4 regions of the Caballeronia sp. BCC1704 genome follow, and region 3 is predicted to be linked to each of the others. Evidence: riboswitches for the same ligand, from Rfam matches in the RefSeq annotation. Region 3 holds a riboswitch; each other region holds the start of a gene.

Region 1 (4,699 bases), on a different contig from region 3:
CAGTGATACGCGAGTCCCTTGAAGCTGACCGCGCGCGTGATGATGCGGCCATCGACCTCGGGCAGCGCGACATGCATCGCTACATCGCGCGAATTGAGGCCGTGGTTGTCCTTTTCCCAGTCTTCGCGATTGCCGCCGCTCAATATCACTTGCAGGACGGGCGCATCGCCCGCGATGTCGAAGTCTTCGCTTTCGCCGATCACGCTTGCTGCAAACGCAGTCGTGTTCAATACGAGCGATGCGCGATGCTCCATGCACAAGCGCGCGATCACTTCGCGGCTCACGCTTTCCTTGAGGGAAGCGATCGCAATCGGCAGCGGATTCAGCCCTTCCTTTTCGAGCGCTTCGATGAGCGCATCGAATACAGCGGTGTTGCCCGCTTGCAGATGCGCGCGATAAAACAGGATCGCGACGACGGGCGCGCCTTCGGTCCATCGCGCGCGCCAGTCGTCGATTGCGGCGATGTCGCGCTCGGGATGATAGATGGCCACGACAGGCAGCGGACGCGGCGCTTGCGGCGCGCGACCGAAGCCGAATGCGCGATGACCGATCGCGCGCAAAAATTCCTCGGCATTGCCCGCGCCGCCTTCGCGCAGATAGCGCGACAACTCGCGGCAGAACGCGGCATCCGCGGTGCTCTTGCTGATCAGGTTCGGGTCTTCGGTGAGATCGCCCGAGAACATGGCGAGCATCTGCTTCTCGCGTTCGGCAAGCGCCACGATTCGCTCGATGCCATAACGCCAGTACGATTCACCGCCGAGATGATCGACGATGACGACGCGCGCATGACGCAATACATCGTCGACATAGAAGTCGACCGATGCGGGCTGGCGCAGAAACGATTGATTCGCGAGCCGCACTTCGGGAAAGCCCGGCTCCAGACGCGGAAACACGCTTGCTAGCAGTGCGAGCGTGGTATCGGCCGAACTCAGCACGACGATCGGTGCGCGCGTCTGCTCGATACGCATGACGCCTGCCGCGTCATCGACGAAACCTCCGGGCGTCGTGCGTAACAGATGCATCGCGTCAGGCCTGCGCGAGCGCGTTCGCCAGCGCCGCGTTCAACGCTGTTTGCAGCGTTTGACGATCGAGGTCTTCTCCGATCAGCACGAAGCGGCTCGCGGCTTCGCCTTCGTTCCAGCGCCGGTCGAAATAGCTGTCGAAGCGCCGGCCCACGCCTTGCACCACGAGACGCATGCCCGCGCCCGGCAGCGCGGCGAACCCTTTCACGCGATAGATCGTGTGACTCTCCACGAGCGCCTGCAACGCCGCAATGGCCTGTTCGCGCGATTCCACTTGTCCTTCGACGACGACCGAATCAAATTCGTCATGGTGATGGTCCACGTGGCCTTCGTCGTCGGCAGAACCGTGATGATCGTGGCGAAGATGAATGCTGTCCTCGGACGCCGATTGCAGACCGAGCAGCGCATGCAGATCGAGCTTGCCCATTTGCGCGGGCACGACCTTCACTTGCGGCGGAATCTCGGGCCGCACGAGCGCTTCCACGCGGCGCAGTGCGTCGGCGTCCATGAGGTCGGTCTTGTTGACGATCACGAGATCAGCCGAGGACAGTTGATCTTCGAATAGCTCGTGCAGCGGCGATTCGTGATCGAGGTTCGGGTCGGCCTTGCGTTGCGCATCGACCGCTGCGGGGTTCGCGGCGAACTGTCCGCTTGCGGCGGCAGGACCATCGACCACCGTGATGACGGCATCCACGGTGAAGGCATTTTTGATCGACGGCCAGTTGAACGCCTGCACGAGCGGCTTGGGCAACGCGAGGCCCGACGTCTCGATCAACACATGGTCGATGCGCTCGCGGCGTTCCAGCAACTGCTCCATCACCGGATAAAACTCTTCCTGCACTGTGCAACACAGGCACCCGTTAGCGAGTTCATAGAGATTGCGCTCCGACGACCCGGCTTCGTCGTCGCAACCGATGCCGCAACCCTTCAGGATTTCCCCGTCTATGCCGAGCTCACCGAATTCGTTCACGATGACAGCAAGGCGCAAGCCCTGCGCATTCGACATGATGTGGCGCATCAAGGTGGTCTTGCCGCTGCCGAGAAAGCCGGTCACGACCGTGACGGGTATCTTGCGGGTTTGCATCGTCGCTCCGTGGCTCGTGTGTGCGTGCGTCGTGCGTGCGTCGCGCGAGGAAGGTATCGCCGGCGAGATCTGCGGGAAAAAGCGCACGACTGATGGATCATGGACCATGCCGCATCCCCGCGGCGTGAACCCTGCGAAAGTCTGGCCGGTATCCGGGCTTGGGACCTCGTTGCGCAGCCTTCCTGCCGTGTACCGACAGTGGCCGTGTGCGCAACGCGCGATATCGTACTCGCCGATACCGCCGGTCGCTTACCGTTGCGGGGGCAGCGCAGGTTGGCGCGCGTCCGATCGCATGATGGAGCGATGCGCTTCCTGCTTCCCGTTTAACTGCGCGCGAAAGAAGCTCGCACGCGGGCACCAGAACTGCGTGAAGTCTAGGCTCCTCACGAAGGAGCGTCAAGGAAAGCGCCGCCGAAAAGCGGGGGCATGTGGTATCGTTGGCGCGCGACTGGTGCTCGCGCGTTCACACGAAACGCGCAGTTAAACGGGAAACAGGAAGCGGCGTCTTCACGATCATGCAAGCGCTCGCCAACCTGTGCTGTCCCCGCAACGGTACGCGACCGGCGGTATCGGCTTGCACGATATCGCGCATGGCGCACACGGCCACTGCCCGTTCACGGTGGGAAGGCTGCGCGATGACGGCCGCAAGCCCGGATACCGGCCAGCGCAGGGGACGAAGCGCATCTGCCATCACGATGCCTTCGCCGAACGCCGCCATCCGCGAGGGACGCATGGGCGGCGCAAGCATTTCCGTCCATTCGTTCGATGATGCTTCCTTGCGTGAGCCTGCGCCATCTTGCCGTCGGCATCGGCTGCAAACGCGGCGTAAGCGCCGATGCGATTGAAGCGGCCGTGCTTCGTGCGCTTCGAGCAGCGGAATTCACGTTAGAGCACATCGCGGTGATCGCGAGCATCGACATCAAACACGACGAAGCCGGCTTGCGTGTCTTCTGCGAGCGTCATGCCCTGCCATTGCGCCTTTATCGCGCGGACGAGCTCGCGCACATGCCCGCCGAGGGCGTGTGCGAGCCTAGCGCGCTGCTCGCAAGCCAGGGCGGAGAGCTTGTGATGCCGAAGATGATCGACGGTCACGTGACCGTCGCCATAGCAACGAAGAAAGCCTGAAAGAGCCCATGAAAACCGATACGGAATCGCATCTGCGCATGACGCAGCGTCGCAAGGAAGGCCACGAAAAGAAGCAGGCCGCCGCCGATCACGAGAAGGGTCTCCTGATCGTCAACACAGGCAATGGCAAGGGCAAGACGACGGCGGCATTCGGCATGGCCGTGCGCGTGCTCGGGCACGGCATGAAGCTCGGCGTCGTTCAGTTCATCAAAGGCGCGCTGCACACGTCAGAGCGCGATTTCCTGAGCGCGGTTGCCAACTGCGATTTCGTGACGATGGGCGACGGCTATACATGGAACACGCAAAACCGCGAGGCCGACATGGCGACCGCGCGCAAAGGCTGGAACGAAGCGCAGCGCATGATCGAGAGCGGCGAATATCAGATGGTCGTGCTCGACGAGCTCAACACCGTGCTGAAGTACGAGTACTTGCCGCTCGACGAAGTGCTCGATGTGTTGAAGGCGCGTCCCGCGATGCTGCATGTGGTCGTGACGGGGCGTCATGCGCCGGATGCGCTCGTCGAACTGGCGGACCTCGTCACGGAAATGCGGCTTGTGAAGCATCCGTATCGCGAGCAGGGCGTCAAGGCGCAACGTGGCGTCGAGTACTGAACTCATGCCCTCCTGCCCCGCACTCTTCATCGGCGCGAGCGCGTCGCATCAAGGCAAGACCACGGTGACGGCCGCGCTTGCGCGCCATCATGCGCGGCGTGGCCTGCGCGTGCGCGTGTTCAAGACCGGTCCCGATTTTCTGGATCCGATGATTCTCGAACGCGCATGCGGATCGCCCGTCTATTCGCTGCATCTGTCGATGGTCGGTCTCGACGCATGCCGCGCGTTGCTCGCACAGGCCGCGCGCGAGGCCGATCTCATCTTGATCGAAGGCGTCATGGGTCTCTTCGACGGCACGCCGAGCAGCGCCGATCTCGCGGCCGCATTCAACGTGCCGGTGCTTGCGGTGATCGGCGCGCATGGCATGGCGCAGACGTTCGGCGCGGTGGCGTTCGGACTGGCGCGTTATCGCGCGGACGTGCCGTTCCATGGCGTGCTCGCCAATCGCGTTGCATCGGCGCGGCATGCGCAGATGTTGGCCGAAGCCATCCCCGATGGACTGCGCTATTGCGGGCATCTTTCGAATGCAGAGGACATCGCGCTGCCCGAGCGTCACTTGGGCTTGACGCAGGCGCAAGAAGTTGCGGGACTGGATGCGCGTCTGGATCGCGCCGCCGATGCCATTGCCGCTACCACGCTTGCCGATCTACCGCCGCCTGTGCACTTCGAGGACGCGATGCAGGAAGCGCCGCCGCGTTTGCTCGAAGGCTTGCATATCGCCGTGGCGCGCGATGCCGCGTTCTCATTCGTCTATCCGGCCAATATCGACTTGCTGCACGCAATGGGCGCGCGCGTGAGCACCTTCTCCCCGCTCGCCGATGAACCCGTGCCCGCCGATGCCGACGCGCTCTATCTTC
Region 2 (4,699 bases), on a different contig from region 3:
TTCTTGGGTGCAGTGCGCGGGCGGCGCTGAACGCCCGATGGTGACGTTCCCGCATGGCAGTCGTGTGACACCGCCTTCCGCGTCATTCGCGTCATTCATTGTATGAAGCCGCGCGCTTTATGACACGAGCCGCGCGGCCCTTAGAATGGTCGAGCGTTTGACGGCATCACGATGGCACAACCATTCCAGAGGCGAACCGCACGATGATCGACACACCTGGCGCAATTCCCTTTTTCGACGCGGCGCAAACCGCGCGCCTTCTGCCTTACGACCGCTTGGCCGATACGCTCGCCGCGACGATGCTCGATTATGCAGCCGGCCGCATCGAGAGTCCCGAGCGGATGGTGGTCCCGCTCGCGCACGGCGGGGTGATGCTCTCGATGCCCGCGACGGCCGCCGACATTGCCATGCACAAGCTAGTGAACGTGTGCCCGGGCAATGGCGCGCGCGGCCTGGCGACGATTCACGGTCAGGTCACCGCTTTCGACGCTACGACAGGCGTGCCCCAGTTCATGCTCGACGGTCCCACGGTCACCGGTCGCCGCACGGCTGCGGTTTCCATGCTGGCGATACGCGCGCTGGCGGCCGATATCCCGCGCGAAGTGCTCGTCATCGGCACCGGAAAGCAGGCGGTGTCGCATGTCGAAGCGCTCGCAAGCCTGTATCCGGAAGCGCGCATATCCATTCTCGGCTCGCGAGCGGAGCGTGCGAGTGCTTTCTGCGCGGACCATGCCGCGCTTTCGCCGAACCTGATCCCGCTCGAAGTTCCGGCGATACCGGACTCCATCGACGTGGTGATTACCGCGACCACCAGCAAGACGCCGGTGTACACGCTTGCGGCCAGCGCGGCGCGCCTCGTGGTAGGCGTGGGCGCTTTCACCGCCGATGCCGCCGAAATCGCGGCCTCGACCATTCATGCCAGCGCCTTGTTCGTCGACGATCTCGCAGGCGCGCGCCACGAAGCGGGCGATTTCATCCTCGCCGGAATCGACTGGAACGTAGTGCGGCCGCTCGCGACGGCGCTTGCATCGCATGAAAGACCCGACGTTGCGGTGGTTTTCAAGTCGGTCGGATGCGCGGCATGGGACCTCGCGGCCTGCCGCGTTGCGAGGGCAGTCTTGTCCGACCAGAGCCAAGCCGGGTGACAGGTGGAACAACCTTTGCTGTAAGTTTGCTCGATGACGATTGCGCAACGGCGCTCAAGCACTCCAGCGAATGAACAGATCAATGAACAGTCGAATCGACACCGACCGGGCGGCATGGCCGGCAGAATACCGAACCGCCCATAGCAACGACCTTGCGGTGGCGCGGGCGCCGGCGCCTTCTGTGCAAGGGCGCGCCGCGCCGCCCGCCGCTTATTTCATCTCCGTCCTCGAAATGGCGACCGGCGAGCAACTCGGCAACGAGGAACGCGTGCGCGCGGTGGCCATGCTGGAGACGGAATTTGGCGCGGGACGGCCGCGTACGCTAAAAGAGGCGGTGCGCATTTGCGCCGCCGCCATCGATTCCTCTACCTTGCAGCGGATGGCGCGCGGAGCTAAGGCCTGATTCGAAGCGCCGAAAGCGGTCATGGCAGACGCTCTTTAAGCACATTCTTTCATCAACGTGTAAAAGAAACGTGCTACTTGACGGTCTGAATGACTTCGAAGCCTTCGAATTCAGGGTGCCCGAGATAGAGTTGGCGCGTCTCGCCGCCTGCGTTGCGATGCGCGGCGCGAAAGGCGTCGGACCGCGTCCAGTCTTCGAACGCCGCCCGATTCGCCCAGATCGTGTGGCTCGAATAAAGGACATGATCGTCCTTGGCCGGGCCCTTCAGCAAATGAAATTCGACGAAGCCGGCGACGTCCTTGAGATGCGTGTCGCGGCTCGTCCATAGACGCTCGAAGTCGGCTTCGGCGCCAGGCACGATCTTGAAGCGATTCATGGCGATATACATGTCGATACTTTCCTTTGTGGTGATTGAACGAACGAAGGCTTAAGAGCGCGCCAGTTCGACTATCGTCGCGAAGCCTCCGAAGAACATGCGCTTCGCATCGAAAGGCGGCTCGCCGTGCTCCATCATCGCCTTCAGACGCGGGTCATTCATGACCTTTGCGTTGACTGCGTCGCGCTGCTCGCGCGATTCATAGAGTATCCACGAGAACGCAATCGTTTCACCTTCCTTCAATTGCACGCTCTGCGGAAATGAAGTGACTTTCCCGGGCTTCACGTCGTCGGCAATGCTCTCGACGAACTGCAGTGCGCCGTGCTCCAGCCAGATCTTGCCCGCCTCTTCGGCCATGACGCGATACGCGTCGATCTTGCCGATGGGGACAGGTACGACGAATCCATCCACATAGTGCGCCATGTGAGCCTCCTTGAGCGGTATCGACAGCGTCATGCCGTCAATTGCATTGGAGCTTGAGCCGCGCGACGAAGTTCAGGCCACGGTCCAGACGCCGCGCTGTCTGTCATAGTCGAGCGTTATGGACGACAGGGGCGCGAAGTCCATCGCAAAGATAGATTCGAGCGGGTCGCCTCGCACATGCGCCAGTGCGGCTTTGACGACGATGGCATGCGTGACGATCAAATAACGTCCGGTGCGGGCATCGTCGTGCACAAGAGTTGCCAGCGCGTTCGCAATGCGTTCGGACAGCATCGCAATACTCTCGCCGCCGTGCGGCCGCGCGTCGACATTCGTGAGCCATGCGCTCATGCCTTCAGGGTCCTTGTCGGCAATGGCGCGTATCGCATGCCCGCGCCAGCGGCCGTAGTCGATATCACTGAAGGCGTCGCTCGTTTCGACGCTGCTTGCTATCCATGCGGCCGTCGCGCGGGCAACGGGCGCGGGACTCGCGATCACGCGGCCGTCGAAGTGCGCGAAGCGCTGCGCAAGAGCCGCGCGGTTATCGTATGCAGGCGGCTCGTCGCCCGTCGGAAAGCGGGCGGTTTTCATCGCGTGCGTCGCGGCGTGGCAGAGGAACGTGACGTGCAATGAAGGAGGCAATGGGCGCATCGTTGCTTTACTTTGCCTGCAATCGTCATAGAATGGCAAGCTTGCAGTGCGAGGAAGCCGGTGCAAGCCCGGCACGGTCGCGCCACTGTAAGCGGCTTTCGTGAGAACGACAGTCCGCGAGTCAGACCCCGCTGCAAGCTCTTTCGTCTATTGGGACGCGCTTTTCCCTCGGAGAAAATCAATGAATGTCGCTCACGCGCCGGTCTATTCCGCCGCTTCCGTTTCGCCCGCCCTCGATGCGCCGGTGCCTTTTCCAGTACGTGAAGTCTTGCCTTGGGCCGTGTTCATCGGCCTGATCCTTTTGATCGCCATTTATTTCGTCGGCGCGGAGCAGGGCGCGACGTCCATCTTCTCCGGCATGGTCGTTCACGAATTCGTGCATGACGGCCGGCACTTGCTCGGCTTTCCCTGCCACTAAGGGCGCGTCATGATTCGCAGCTTGTTGATACGCGGCATGATCGCGGGTCTCGTCGCGGGCCTGCTCGGCTTCGGTTTTGCGAAGCTCGTCGGTGAGCCGTTCGTTGCACAGGCCATCGCGTTCGAAGGAGAACATGCGCATGGGCATGACCATCACGAAGCCACGACTCATTCACACGATCACGACGGCGACGAAGAGCTGGTGAGCCGGGAAACGCAGGCGGGTCTCGGCCTTTTCACCGGCGTGGCGGTATTCGGCGCTGCGCTCGGCGGCATTTTTTCGCTCGTCTTCGCGTTTGCTTATGGCCGGCTCGGCGCATTGCATGCGCGCGGCACATCGGCGTTGCTCGCGATATTCGGCTTCTTAAGCGTGGCCGTCGTGCCTTTCCTGAAGTATCCGCCGAACCCGCCTTCGGTTGGCAACGCGGCGACGATCGGTCCGCGCACCGCATTGTTCTTCGGCATGTTGGCCCTCTCCATCGCGGCAGCGGTGTTCGCCGTCGCGCTGCAAAAGCGGCTGCGCGTGCGGCGAGGCGAGTGGAACGCAACGATGATCGCAGGCGCTTTCTATATCGCGTCGATGCTGCTCGCGCAGTTCGCGCTGCCGCGTATCGAAGAAGTGCCGGCCGGCTTCTCGGCGTCGTTGCTCTGGAACTTTCGCGTCGCAGCCATCGGCATTCAGGTCATCATCTGGACGACGCTCGGGCTCGTGTTCGGCGCGCTCGCTGCCCGCGAACTCGAGCGGCCCGCATTGCGCAAAGTGGCGGCCGTCTAAGCGTTCTCTCGCGACAATGCCGCTTGCCTTGCGGGCAATTTATCCAATAGCGCGAGTTTCGCGGCATCGTCCATCGAACGGAACGACTTGATCTCTTCGCGGCTCCTGAAGCATCCCGCGCACAGACCGTGTGCGAGATCGATCTTGCATACGCCCGTGCAGGGCGAACCGACCGGCTCTTGCGACTTCGCGCGCGCAATGGTGAAGGCGAGGTCGATGATCGTCATAGCGATTCACCGCGAAAGAGCGCCGCGGCGACGGCCAGATTCGATGGCCAATACGCGTGCATATACGTGGCCGTGATCGGACCGTGACGAAAGAGGGCTTCGCCTTCGGCGCCTGTCGTTGCATGCTTCGAAAACAGATGCGGCTGCATGGGTGTATCGAGCATGGAGTAATGGAACGTGTGACCGGTAAGCGCGCCATGCGCGGTATCGAGCCTTTGCATTGCAAGACGCGCGAGACGGCGCTGCATGAAGGCGTTGCCGGGCAGAAGACCGAGCATCGCATGC
Region 3 (4,699 bases):
GCTTCGGCGCGCTGATTGAGCGTCGCGGTGAGCGATGAAGGATCGGCGGCTTCCTGCTCGTAGAAGAGCGTGATGGTGACGACATCCTGCGGCACTTGCGCGCTGGCCTGTGCCGAAAGCGAAAGCACGCCCGCGGGCTGCGGATTGGCGATGACCGTCTGCGCGGCGACGGAGGCGGAATAGGCGAGAGTGGCGCTCGACATCGCGAGGGCGAGGGCGGCGGCGATTTTCTTGTTCATCATCGAAGGACTCCAACGCAAGGCGTCGCGTGATTCGCGACCGCACTTAGGCGTCCGCCTCCAGTCCTTAGTTCCTGCTCTAGACGAGGCGTTCGGTAATAAAGCGCCATTCGTCCTCGGTGACCGGCGTGATCGACAGGCGGTTGCCGCGCGCGAGCACTTGCATGCCGGCGAGTTCCGCATGCTCGCGCAGTTCGGCGAGCGGAATGAGCCGTGTCTTCTTCACGAAGCGCACATCGACGAGCATCCAGCGTGGCGTGTCCTGCTTGGATTTGGGATCGTAGTAGGCGCTCTTGGGATCAAACTGCGTGGGGTCGGGATACGCCGTCGAGCAGACCTTCGCGATCCCCGCGATACCGGGCTCGGGGCAGCTCGAATGGTAGAAGAGCACGCCGTCGCCGATCTGCATCTGGTCGCGCATGAAGTTGCGCGCCTGATAGTTGCGCACGCCGGTCCACGGCAGCGTCTTCTTGGGCGCGTGCGCGAGATGATCGATGCTCGCTTCGTCCGGTTCGGACTTCATCAGCCAGTAGCGCATGAGTTCGGCGTGAAGGAGTGTGCGTGCGGTTTTGGGCGATGCAAACAAAAACGGCACCGGTAAGAACCGATGCCGTTCGTGCTTCCAGAAATAAGGTCCCCGCCTCAGCCGCTAGGCCGGCATCCTGAACCTGGGTTCAAGATTGGTCGCGGTAAGCAACACTTCGGGTACATCAGACAGAGTGACGCGCGCGCCCGTGCTGCAACGTTCCGCAACCGTGCCAATGTAGCATTGGTTCAAGGAATATATGACCTTGGCGTACCAGGCAGGGAGACCTCACTGTACACCAAACGTTTGGTCCTTGCAGCCCTTGCCTACGTTTCTCGCGGTATCTTTTTTTGATGGATACCGCAACGCTGATTAGATCAGCGCATGACCGTCAGTGCGCTTCGCTCAGTGCGCTTCGTATTGTGCAATGACAGCGCCGAGCTGCTCGTTCATCGAATGCATGGTGCGGCGGATTTCCTCGGCCGGAAATGCTTCGCCGTGACGCACGCTTTCCTGCAGCTTGAGCAATTCGGACGCCAGCGAGAGCGCGGCCATCACCGCGATGCGGTCCGTGCCGCGCACGCTGCTTGCGTTGCGGACCTTGTTCATTTCGGCATCCACGCGGGCCACCGCTTCGCGCAGCGCGGCTTCGGTTTCCGGCGAGCACGCGAGGCGATACTGCTGGCCGAGAATGGATACTTCGATCTGCGTGGTCGTCATGCCTTCTCTCCTTGATGATGCTCGCCGTGCACTTCTTCCGCGTGCGCATGTTCGTGCTGCGCTTCGCGCGACGCGCTGGATTCGGCGTTCAGAAGATCGAGCTGATTGTCGCTTTCGGCATGATGCGCTTTGCCGCGCGGCAGCTTTTCGAGGATCGCGTTGAGGCGCACTTGCGCGTCGTCGATCTTCGCGGACAGCGAATCGCGTTCGCCTTGCAGCGTGTCGCGCTCGTGGCGAACCTGCGCGAGTTCGGCCTGAACGCCGGCGTAATCGGCGCGCAGCTGTTCGATTTGTGCTTCGAGCGCGAGACGCGCCTGATTGTGGCGCTCGCTGATCTTGATCAGCCGGCCGATGTTTCCTGACAGTGATTCGAGTTCGTTGAGCATGTGCTGCGTCCTCTAAAGACCTGGCATTTTAGCGCGGTTCAACGGTGCTTCCGATAATTGTCTCGTTTCGAGACGTAACAACACGCGATCTTGCGCGCATCGCCGCGTATTCATGTGCGGAATGGCCGCGCGTGACGCACTCGGATGCGCGGCTGACGTCGCTCGCTTGTCGCTTGCTCGTCGCTCGCTCGTCGCTCAAGCCTCGCGATGACGGGCGCGCGCCTTCTTGACGGCCCTAATGCGCGCTCCTACACTTGCCGCACTTTTGGTGCTCGCGCCGCCTTTCTTGCGGCGCAGTCAAACGGGAAACAGGAAGCGCTGTCTCGCCTCGCGCGGCTCGCCAACCTGTGCTGCCCCCGCAACGGTAAGCGACCGCAACGCAAGTTGCAAGTCGTCCCTCGCGCGTTTCTACGTGTTGCTCCGTGGTCGTTTGCCATCGGACACGCGACTGCAAGAAACGTGTCGGCGCCACTGCGCTTCGAAGCGCGGGAAGGCGGGACGATGCGTCGCCAGCCCGGATACCGGCCAATCGTCCAGCGCGCCGATGCTTTGCAAGACGGCGCGCGCGTCGCGCACAGACCTCGCGGGGAGCGGGGCACGCGCCAGTCTCCAACGGAAACGCTTCACCCATGCTCTTGCCTTCGTCGGGCCTCATTCGTCGCGCGGCGCGCGTCGTGATGTGCGCCGCCGCGAGTGCGCCGCTTGCACAGGCCGCGCACGCCGATTCCGATTCTCCGTCGCAGACACTCGCGCCCGTCGTCGTCACGGCGACGCGCGGCGCGCAACCGCTCGCCGATTCCATCCCGCAGGCGACGCTCTTCGACGCGCAAGACATCGCCGACAGCAATGCAAACGATGTGCTCGGGCTCATCGCGCTTGCGCCCGGCGTGCAGATCACGCGCAACGGCGGGCCGGGCGCGACCTCGGGCGTGTTCATACGCGGCGCGTCGTCGACGCAGTCGCTGGTGCTGATCGACGGCGTGCGCGTTGAATCGGTGTCGCTCGGCGCGGCGCAGTTGTCGCAACTGATGCTCGATCAGACCGGCCGCGTCGAAGTGGTCAACGGCAACGTGTCGGCGCTGTATGGATCGAACGCGATCGGCGGCGTCGTGCAGATTTTCACGAAGGAGGGCGAAGCACATCCGCCACGCTTTCACTTCGAAGCCGAATACGGCAGCTATCACACGCAGCGGCAGTCGGCGGGCGTCGACGGCGCGCTCGATGCCGAGGGCCGCACCACGTTCAGCCTCAACGTGTCGCGCGAGAAGACGGACGGCTTCTCGTCGATCGATCCCGCGCTCGCGCCCGCCGCGAATCCGAACGCGAACGGTTATCTGAACGAAAGCGTCGCCGCGACGCTGCGCCACAAGTTCAGCGACAAGTGGGACGCAGGCGTGCGCTTCCTGCAATCGAACGGCGTGAACAGCTTCGACGATCCCTACGGCGTGCCGACCGATCTCAACGAATCGCATGATCGCGTGCGCTCGGCCTCCGTCTTCGCGAACGGCAAGCTCACCGACAACTGGACGACGCACTTCACCATCGCGCAAGGGCAGGACCGCGCGAACATCGAGAAAAACGGCGTCTATACGAGCCGCTTCGACTCGGAGAATCATCAGTATCTGTGGCAGAACGACTTCCGGCTCACCGAGGCGCATAAGCTCGTGTTCGGCTACGAGCATCTCGACCAGTCGCTCGACTCCGATCAGTTCAGCGCGCCCGACCGGCATGTGAACTCGGTGTTCGCGGGCTATGTCGGCCGCTTGGGTCCGAGCGAAGTGCAGGCCAACGTGCGCCGCGACCAGTATTCCGACTTCGGCGGCGCGAACAGCTACTATCTGGGCTACGCGTACAACTTCGATTCGCATTGGCGCGCGAGCGCGAGCTACGCGGCATCGTTCCGCGCGCCGAGTTTCGACGACCTCTACTATCCGTTCAGCGGCAATCCGTCGATACAGCCGGAGCGCAGCCATTCGGCCGAGGCCGCGTTGCAGTACGCATCGGAGAAGATCGGCGTGGTGCGCGTGACGGCGTTCGAGACGCGCTATTCGAATCTGATCGACTACGTGGGCGACAGCAGCGGCTTCTATACCGCGCAGAACGTGGGGCGCGCGAAGGTGCAGGGCGTCGAGACATCGTGGGCGGGACACGTGGGCGCAACCGACGTGCGCGCGAGCGTGACGTTCCAGAATCCCGTCGACGAGACAAATCACGAAGACCTCGCGCGTCGCGCGCGGCGCTTCGCGTCGCTGTCGGCGCATCGGTCGACCGGGCGCTGGCGCGTGGGCGGCGAGTGGATCGTGAGCGGCGCGCGCAGCGACTACGATTCGACGCTCGCGGGCTACGGCGTCGTCAATCTTTCGGCGCAATACGACATCACGAAGTCGTGGTACGTGAATGCGCGCATCGACAACCTGTTCGACCGCAACTATGAACTGGCTTACTCGTACAACACGCCGCGTCGCGGCGCTTACGTCACGATCGGCTGGCATCCGTCGTGAGCCACGCCGCTGACGCGCGCCGCCCGATGAAGGCGATGCACGCAGGCCGCGCCGCCGCGATCTGGCTCGCGTTGGGCGCGGCGGTCGTCATCGTGCTGGCGGCGTCGCTCGCGCTCGGAAGCGTCGCGCTGCCGCCATCACGCGCCATCGCCGCGCTGCTGCATGCGCATGCGGCCACGCCCGATATCGCCGATGAAATCGTGCTGAACCTGCGATTGCCGCGCGCGCTCGCGGGCTTCGCATCGGGCGCGCTGCTCGCGCTTGCCGGTGCGCTGCTGCAAGTGCTGCTGCGCAATCCGCTCGCCGAACCGTACGTGCTCGGTGTAT
Region 4 (4,699 bases), on a different contig from region 3:
AGCGCTTCGGTCGTTACCGGATACACGAGCGGCAGGCGCGTCTGCGCGTCGTCGAGATGTGCTTCGATGATGCCGAACGCGTTGCCCTTCTTGCCCTTCGCGACGAAATACGCGACCACCGGCGCGGACTTCAGAAGCCGCAGCGCTTTCACGGTGATGAGTTCGGGGTCGCCCGGACCGACGCCGAGGCCATACAGGCGTCCGCTCATCATTCGTTCTCCGAAGCAAGTGCGTTGACTGCAGCGGCGGCCATCGCGCTGCCGCCGCGTCGTCCGTTTAATGCGACGAAGGGCACGCCGCGGCTGTCGGCTACGAGCATCGCTTTCGATTCCGCCGCGCCGATAAAGCCGACCGGAAAGCCGAGAATGAGCGCGGGCTTCGGCGCGCCGGCATCGAGCATGTCGAGTAGATGAAAGAGCGCGGTGGGCGCGTTGCCTATGGCGACAACCGCGCCTTGCAGATGCGGCCGCCAGAGTTCGAGCGCAGCAGCAGACCGCGTGTTGCGCATCGCGCGGGCGCGCTCGGGCACGGATGGATCGCCGAGCGTGCAGATGATGCGGTTATGCGCCGGAAGACGCGCCTCGGTGATGCCGTGCGCGACCATGCGGGCATCGCAGAGTATCGGCGCGCCGGCTGCGAGGGCCGTGCGGCCCGCGTCGCCTGCGCCGGGAGAGAAGCGCAGATCGTCGACGATATCGACCATGCCGCACGCGTGAATCAGCCGCACGGCGAGCTTTTCGAGGTCGCGCGGAATGGCGCTCAAGTTTGCTTCGGCGCGGATCGTCGCGAAAGACTGGCGATAAATCTCGGCGCCGTCGCGGATATAGTCAAGCATCGGCATGGCTCCGGGCGAGCCACGCGGCCGCCTCTTCGATAGATACGTTGGGTGCGACGAGGCGCGCGTCGACATGCAAGTCATAGCGTCCAGGCGACACCGCAATCAATGTGTTCGCAACGGGATGCGCGGCGGCGCACGAGCGTTCGCAGCCGCTTAGATGCACATCGTCGTGCACAGGCAGCAGGGCGGCGAGGCGGTGCGCATCGGCTTTTGTATCAGCGCGACTCTTCGCGCAACCCGACGAACCGGCGCACGCGATGAGACGCGCGAGCGGATGATCCGCGCGCGTGACGAGGCCGAGCGCGTTCATGCGGTGGAGCACGTGTTCAGCATGTCGCGGCATGACGCCGGGTACGAGCACGCCTTGCCAGGGCGTCATCAAGAGCCGGCCTTGCGCGTGCGTCGAAGCAAGATCGGCGAGCGCGTCGAGCGTGGCGGCGTCGAGCCGTCCGAGTTGCGTCTGCGCGCCGACATACGCGTGCCCGCCGTCCGGCATCGGATGCGCGCCGAAGCGCAGCGCGTCGTTGACAGGCGCGCGACGCCAGGCAGTGTCGACGGGATCGAACGAAAGCATCGCGAGAAAGCGCGTCACGCCGATTCGCGCGAGCAGGTCACGCATGCGATGTTCGTCGTTCGAAGCGTGCGCGACGAACGCGCGCAGCACCGCGAGAACGAAGTCCACGACACGCTCTCGCGCGACGCTGCCGAGCGCGGGTGAGTCGTTCATACGATGCGGCATCGAGCCCGCGAAACCGAACGCGTAACGCCCGCCGTCGTCGAGCGCGGAAAGCCAGAGATCGTGCGGATGATCGAGCATCGCCAGCCGTTCGCCGCCGTCGAGTTGCAGCGCGAACTTCGGCGACAACGCGTGCAGCGCGGCATCGCCCTGCATTGCGGTGACGATGGCGGCGGCAAGGCCGCGCGTGGCGTCGCTCGCGAGCGGACTCAGCATCACGTTGCGCAAGTCGTCGCCGCCTTCCGCTTGCGGACCGAGCCCCGCGTTCAGCGCGATATCGACGAGTTCCGCGTGGGCATCGGCGCGAATGCCGCGCAGTTGCAGATTCGCGCGATTGGTCAGCTCGATGACGCCCGAGCCGCACCGTACGGCCGCGTGCGCGACGGCATGCGCCGCGTGCGCGTGGAGCTCGCCGCCGGCAAGGCGCAGGCGCGCGAGCCCGCCGTCGCGCGCCTGCACGATGCGCATGAGGCCGGGACAAGCCGATGGCCGCGGTGTCGGAAAAGAAGCGTTCAAAAGCGTGACCGGTGCGATTCTCGCTTCGGGCGATGCCACCGGTACACCCCGCCCGGACGGCGTCGCGCGAATAATGCGTGCAAAGCGTGTATAGCGTGGAAAGCGTGAGTCGGCAGGTCTCTTGGCTGGCAGGTCTGCGCCCGCGCCGGCCTTCCCGGTATAAACCAGTGGCAGTGGAGCGCGGACTCGCTGCGTACAATTGCGGGGGCAGCCACAGTTTCGCTGTGTTCCCTGTTAGGCCCGCGGGTTGAACCGTTGGGCACCGACGTACCGATGTATTATGCCCGCTTTTATCGACCATCAGAACGCTTCGTGCACGGCATCGTCGCATGAAGCGCGTCGCGAACCGCAAGGAGGGCACGCCCCATGTCGAGCTGGCTGACCGTGGTAGGCATCGGCGAGGACGGCTGGCAGGGCCTGAGCCGCGTGGCGCGACGCGCGCTTGTCGAGGCCGGCGCGGTCCACGGCGGCGAGCGTCATCTTGCGCTCTTGCCCGCGGGCATCGCCGCGCGCCGCGTGCCGTGGCCCAGCCCGTTTTCTCTCGATGCCGTGCTCGCCGAGCGCACGCGCGGCATGCCCGTATGCGTGCTCGCGAGCGGCGATCCCATGTTCTTCGGCGTCGGCGCGACGCTCGCTCGCGAGCTTTCCGTCGACGAGATGCGCGTGATTCCCGCGCCTTCGTCGCTGTCGCTCGCCGCTGCGCGTTTGCACTGGGCGTTGCAGGACGCGCGCTGCGTGTCGCTTGTCGGGCGGCCCGTTGCGTCGCTGCTTGCGCATGTGTTTCGCGGCGAGCGCCTGCTTGTCCTGAGCGCGGACGGCGCGACGCCCGCTGCGATCGCTTCGCTCTTGACGGCGCATGGATTCGGCCCGAGCCGCATGACCGTGTTCGAGCATCTCGGCGGCGCACACGAACGCCGCATCGACGAGCGCGCGGACGACTGGCGCGACCCGTTCGTGGCGTCGCTCAATCTCGTGGCCATCGAATGCCGCACGCATGCGGGTCATGCCGGTCCGCCGCTCACGCCCGGCCTGCCCGACGACGCGTATCGCCACGACGGCCAGTTGACCAAGCGCGATGTGCGCGCCGTCACGCTCGCGCGCCTTGCGCCGCAGCCGCGCGAACTGCTGTGGGATGTGGGCGCGGGCTGCGGGTCGATCGGCATCGAATGGATGCGCGCGCATGTGTCCTGCCGTGCCATCGCCATCGAAGCGAACGAGGGCCGGCAGCGTCTGATCGAACATAACCGCGATGCGCTCGGCGTCCCCGCGCTCCAGCTCGTCAAGGGCGAGGCGCCCGCCGCGCTCGCGGGCCTCCCCGCGCCCGACGTCGTGTTCATCGGCGGCGGCGTGACCGTGCCGGGCGTGCTCGATACGTGCTGGTCGCGGCTGCGTCAGGGCGGGCGGCTGATTGCGAACGCGGTCACGCTGCAAAGCGAAGCGGCGCTCGTCGACTGGCGCGCGCGGCATGGCGGTGAACTTGTGCGCATCGGCGTGGCGCATGCGGAGCCGCTTGGCGGCTTCGATACGTGGCGACAAGCGTTGCCCATCACGCTGCTCTGCGCGAGCAAGCCTTGACCGCATTCGACGCTCATCATGCGTGACGAGACATCGGAACAACCGGCGCCGCTCAGAAGCGGCTACACGACCGGAAGCTGCGCGACCGCGACGAGTCTCGCAGCCGCGCGTCTGTTGCTGACCGGGCAGATGAGCGATCGCGCGGAGATCGTGTTGCCGAAGGGCCAGCGCGTCACGATGAAGCTCGAATTCTGCCGCCTCGTCGACGGCATGCGCGATGCAGCGGAAGCGGGCGTCATCAAAGATGCAGGCGACGATCCGGACGTGACGCACGGCGCGCTCGTCTTTGCGCGCGTGCGTCTCTCGGCGGCTACGGGCGTGCGCTTCCACGCGGGACCGGGCGTGGGCACGGTGACGCGGGCGGGCCTGGCGCTCGCCATCGGCGAGCCGGCCATCAACCCCGTGCCGCGCAAGATGATGACCGAGCATCTCCTCGCGCTCGCGCCGCTCGCGGACTATGCGGGCGGCTTCGATGTGACGATAGGCGTCGAGCATGGCGAAGCGCTCGCGCAGAAGACGATGAACCCGCGGCTCGGCATCGTGGGCGGCTTATCGATACTCGGCACCACGGGCATCGTCCGGCCGTTTTCGTGTTCGGCGTATATCGCGTCGATTCATCAGGGCATCGACGTGGCCCGCGCGAACGGCGTGCGGCATATCGCGGCCTGCACCGGCAATCAGAGCGAAGACGCGATACGCGCGCGTTACGGCTTGCCGGATATCGCGTTGATCGAGATGGGCGACTTCGCGGGCGCGGTGCTCAAGCATCTGCGTCGCGCGCCCGTCGAGAAGCTCAGTCTGTGCGGCGGCTTCGGCAAACTCAGCAAACTCGCGGCGGGACACATGGACCTGCATAGCCGCAGTTCCAGCATCGACTTGCCGCTCTTGGCCTGCTGGGCTGCGGAGGCGGGCGCGAGCGCGGCGCTTCAGTCGGCCATCCGCGCGGCGAATACGAGTCAGGAAGCGCTGAAGCTGGCGCGCGCCGAAGGCATCGCGCTGGGCGACCTCGTCTGCGCACGCGCCCGCGACGTGGC

The links. A riboswitch is a leader RNA that binds a small molecule or an ion and turns the genes downstream of it on or off. The one in region 3 is predicted to bind cobalamin.
Region 1: linked by a shared signal. The riboswitch ahead of HWX53_RS13250 (cobalamin biosynthesis protein) and the one ahead of HWX53_RS04860 (TonB-dependent receptor) in region 3 are both predicted to bind cobalamin.
Region 2: linked by a shared signal. The riboswitch ahead of HWX53_RS13225 (CbtB-domain containing protein) and the one ahead of HWX53_RS04860 (TonB-dependent receptor) in region 3 are both predicted to bind cobalamin.
Region 4: linked by a shared signal. The riboswitch ahead of cobG (precorrin-3B synthase) and the one ahead of HWX53_RS04860 (TonB-dependent receptor) in region 3 are both predicted to bind cobalamin.

The regions. Positions count from the first base shown of each region.
Region 1 is NZ_CADFFT010000002.1:781,556-786,254, reverse strand. Features, by position in the region: gene cobN (cobaltochelatase subunit CobN) at 1-1,022, opposite strand, end outside; gene cobW (cobalamin biosynthesis protein CobW) at 1,027-2,106, opposite strand; cobalamin riboswitch at 2,232-2,483, opposite strand; cobalamin riboswitch at 2,539-2,787, shown strand; gene HWX53_RS13250 (cobalamin biosynthesis protein) at 2,872-3,231, shown strand; gene cobO (cob(I)yrinic acid a,c-diamide adenosyltransferase) at 3,240-3,842, shown strand; gene HWX53_RS13240 (cobyrinate a,c-diamide synthase) at 3,847-4,699, shown strand, end outside.
Region 2 is NZ_CADFFT010000002.1:776,700-781,398, forward strand. Features, by position in the region: gene lhpI (bifunctional Delta(1)-pyrroline-2-carboxylate/Delta(1)-piperideine-2-carboxylate reductase) at 204-1,145, shown strand; gene HWX53_RS13205 (hypothetical protein) at 1,228-1,548, shown strand; gene HWX53_RS13210 (antibiotic biosynthesis monooxygenase) at 1,622-1,936, opposite strand; gene HWX53_RS13215 (DUF1428 domain-containing protein) at 1,976-2,347, opposite strand; gene HWX53_RS13220 (histidine phosphatase family protein) at 2,420-2,986, opposite strand; cobalamin riboswitch at 3,023-3,146, shown strand; gene HWX53_RS13225 (CbtB-domain containing protein) at 3,177-3,413, shown strand; gene HWX53_RS13230 (CbtA family protein) at 3,423-4,187, shown strand; gene HWX53_RS13235 (DUF1289 domain-containing protein) at 4,184-4,414, opposite strand; gene HWX53_RS13240 (cobyrinate a,c-diamide synthase) at 4,411-4,699, opposite strand, start outside.
Region 3 is NZ_CADFFT010000001.1:1,042,411-1,047,109, forward strand. Features, by position in the region: gene HWX53_RS04835 (SIMPL domain-containing protein) at 1-239, opposite strand, end outside; gene HWX53_RS04840 (EVE domain-containing protein) at 319-777, opposite strand; RNA gene ssrS (6S RNA) at 870-1,052, opposite strand; gene HWX53_RS04850 (cell division protein ZapA) at 1,171-1,485, opposite strand; gene HWX53_RS04855 (ATPase) at 1,482-1,871, opposite strand; cobalamin riboswitch at 2,121-2,416, shown strand; gene HWX53_RS04860 (TonB-dependent receptor) at 2,549-4,372, shown strand; gene HWX53_RS04865 (iron ABC transporter permease) at 4,399-4,699, shown strand, end outside.
Region 4 is NZ_CADFFT010000002.1:792,823-797,521, forward strand. Features, by position in the region: gene HWX53_RS13280 (precorrin-2 C(20)-methyltransferase) at 1-212, opposite strand, end outside; gene HWX53_RS13285 (precorrin-8X methylmutase) at 209-835, opposite strand; gene cobG (precorrin-3B synthase) at 828-2,042, opposite strand; cobalamin riboswitch at 2,184-2,372, opposite strand; gene cbiE (precorrin-6y C5,15-methyltransferase (decarboxylating) subunit CbiE) at 2,457-3,665, shown strand; gene HWX53_RS13300 (cobalt-precorrin-5B (C(1))-methyltransferase) at 3,684-4,699, shown strand, end outside.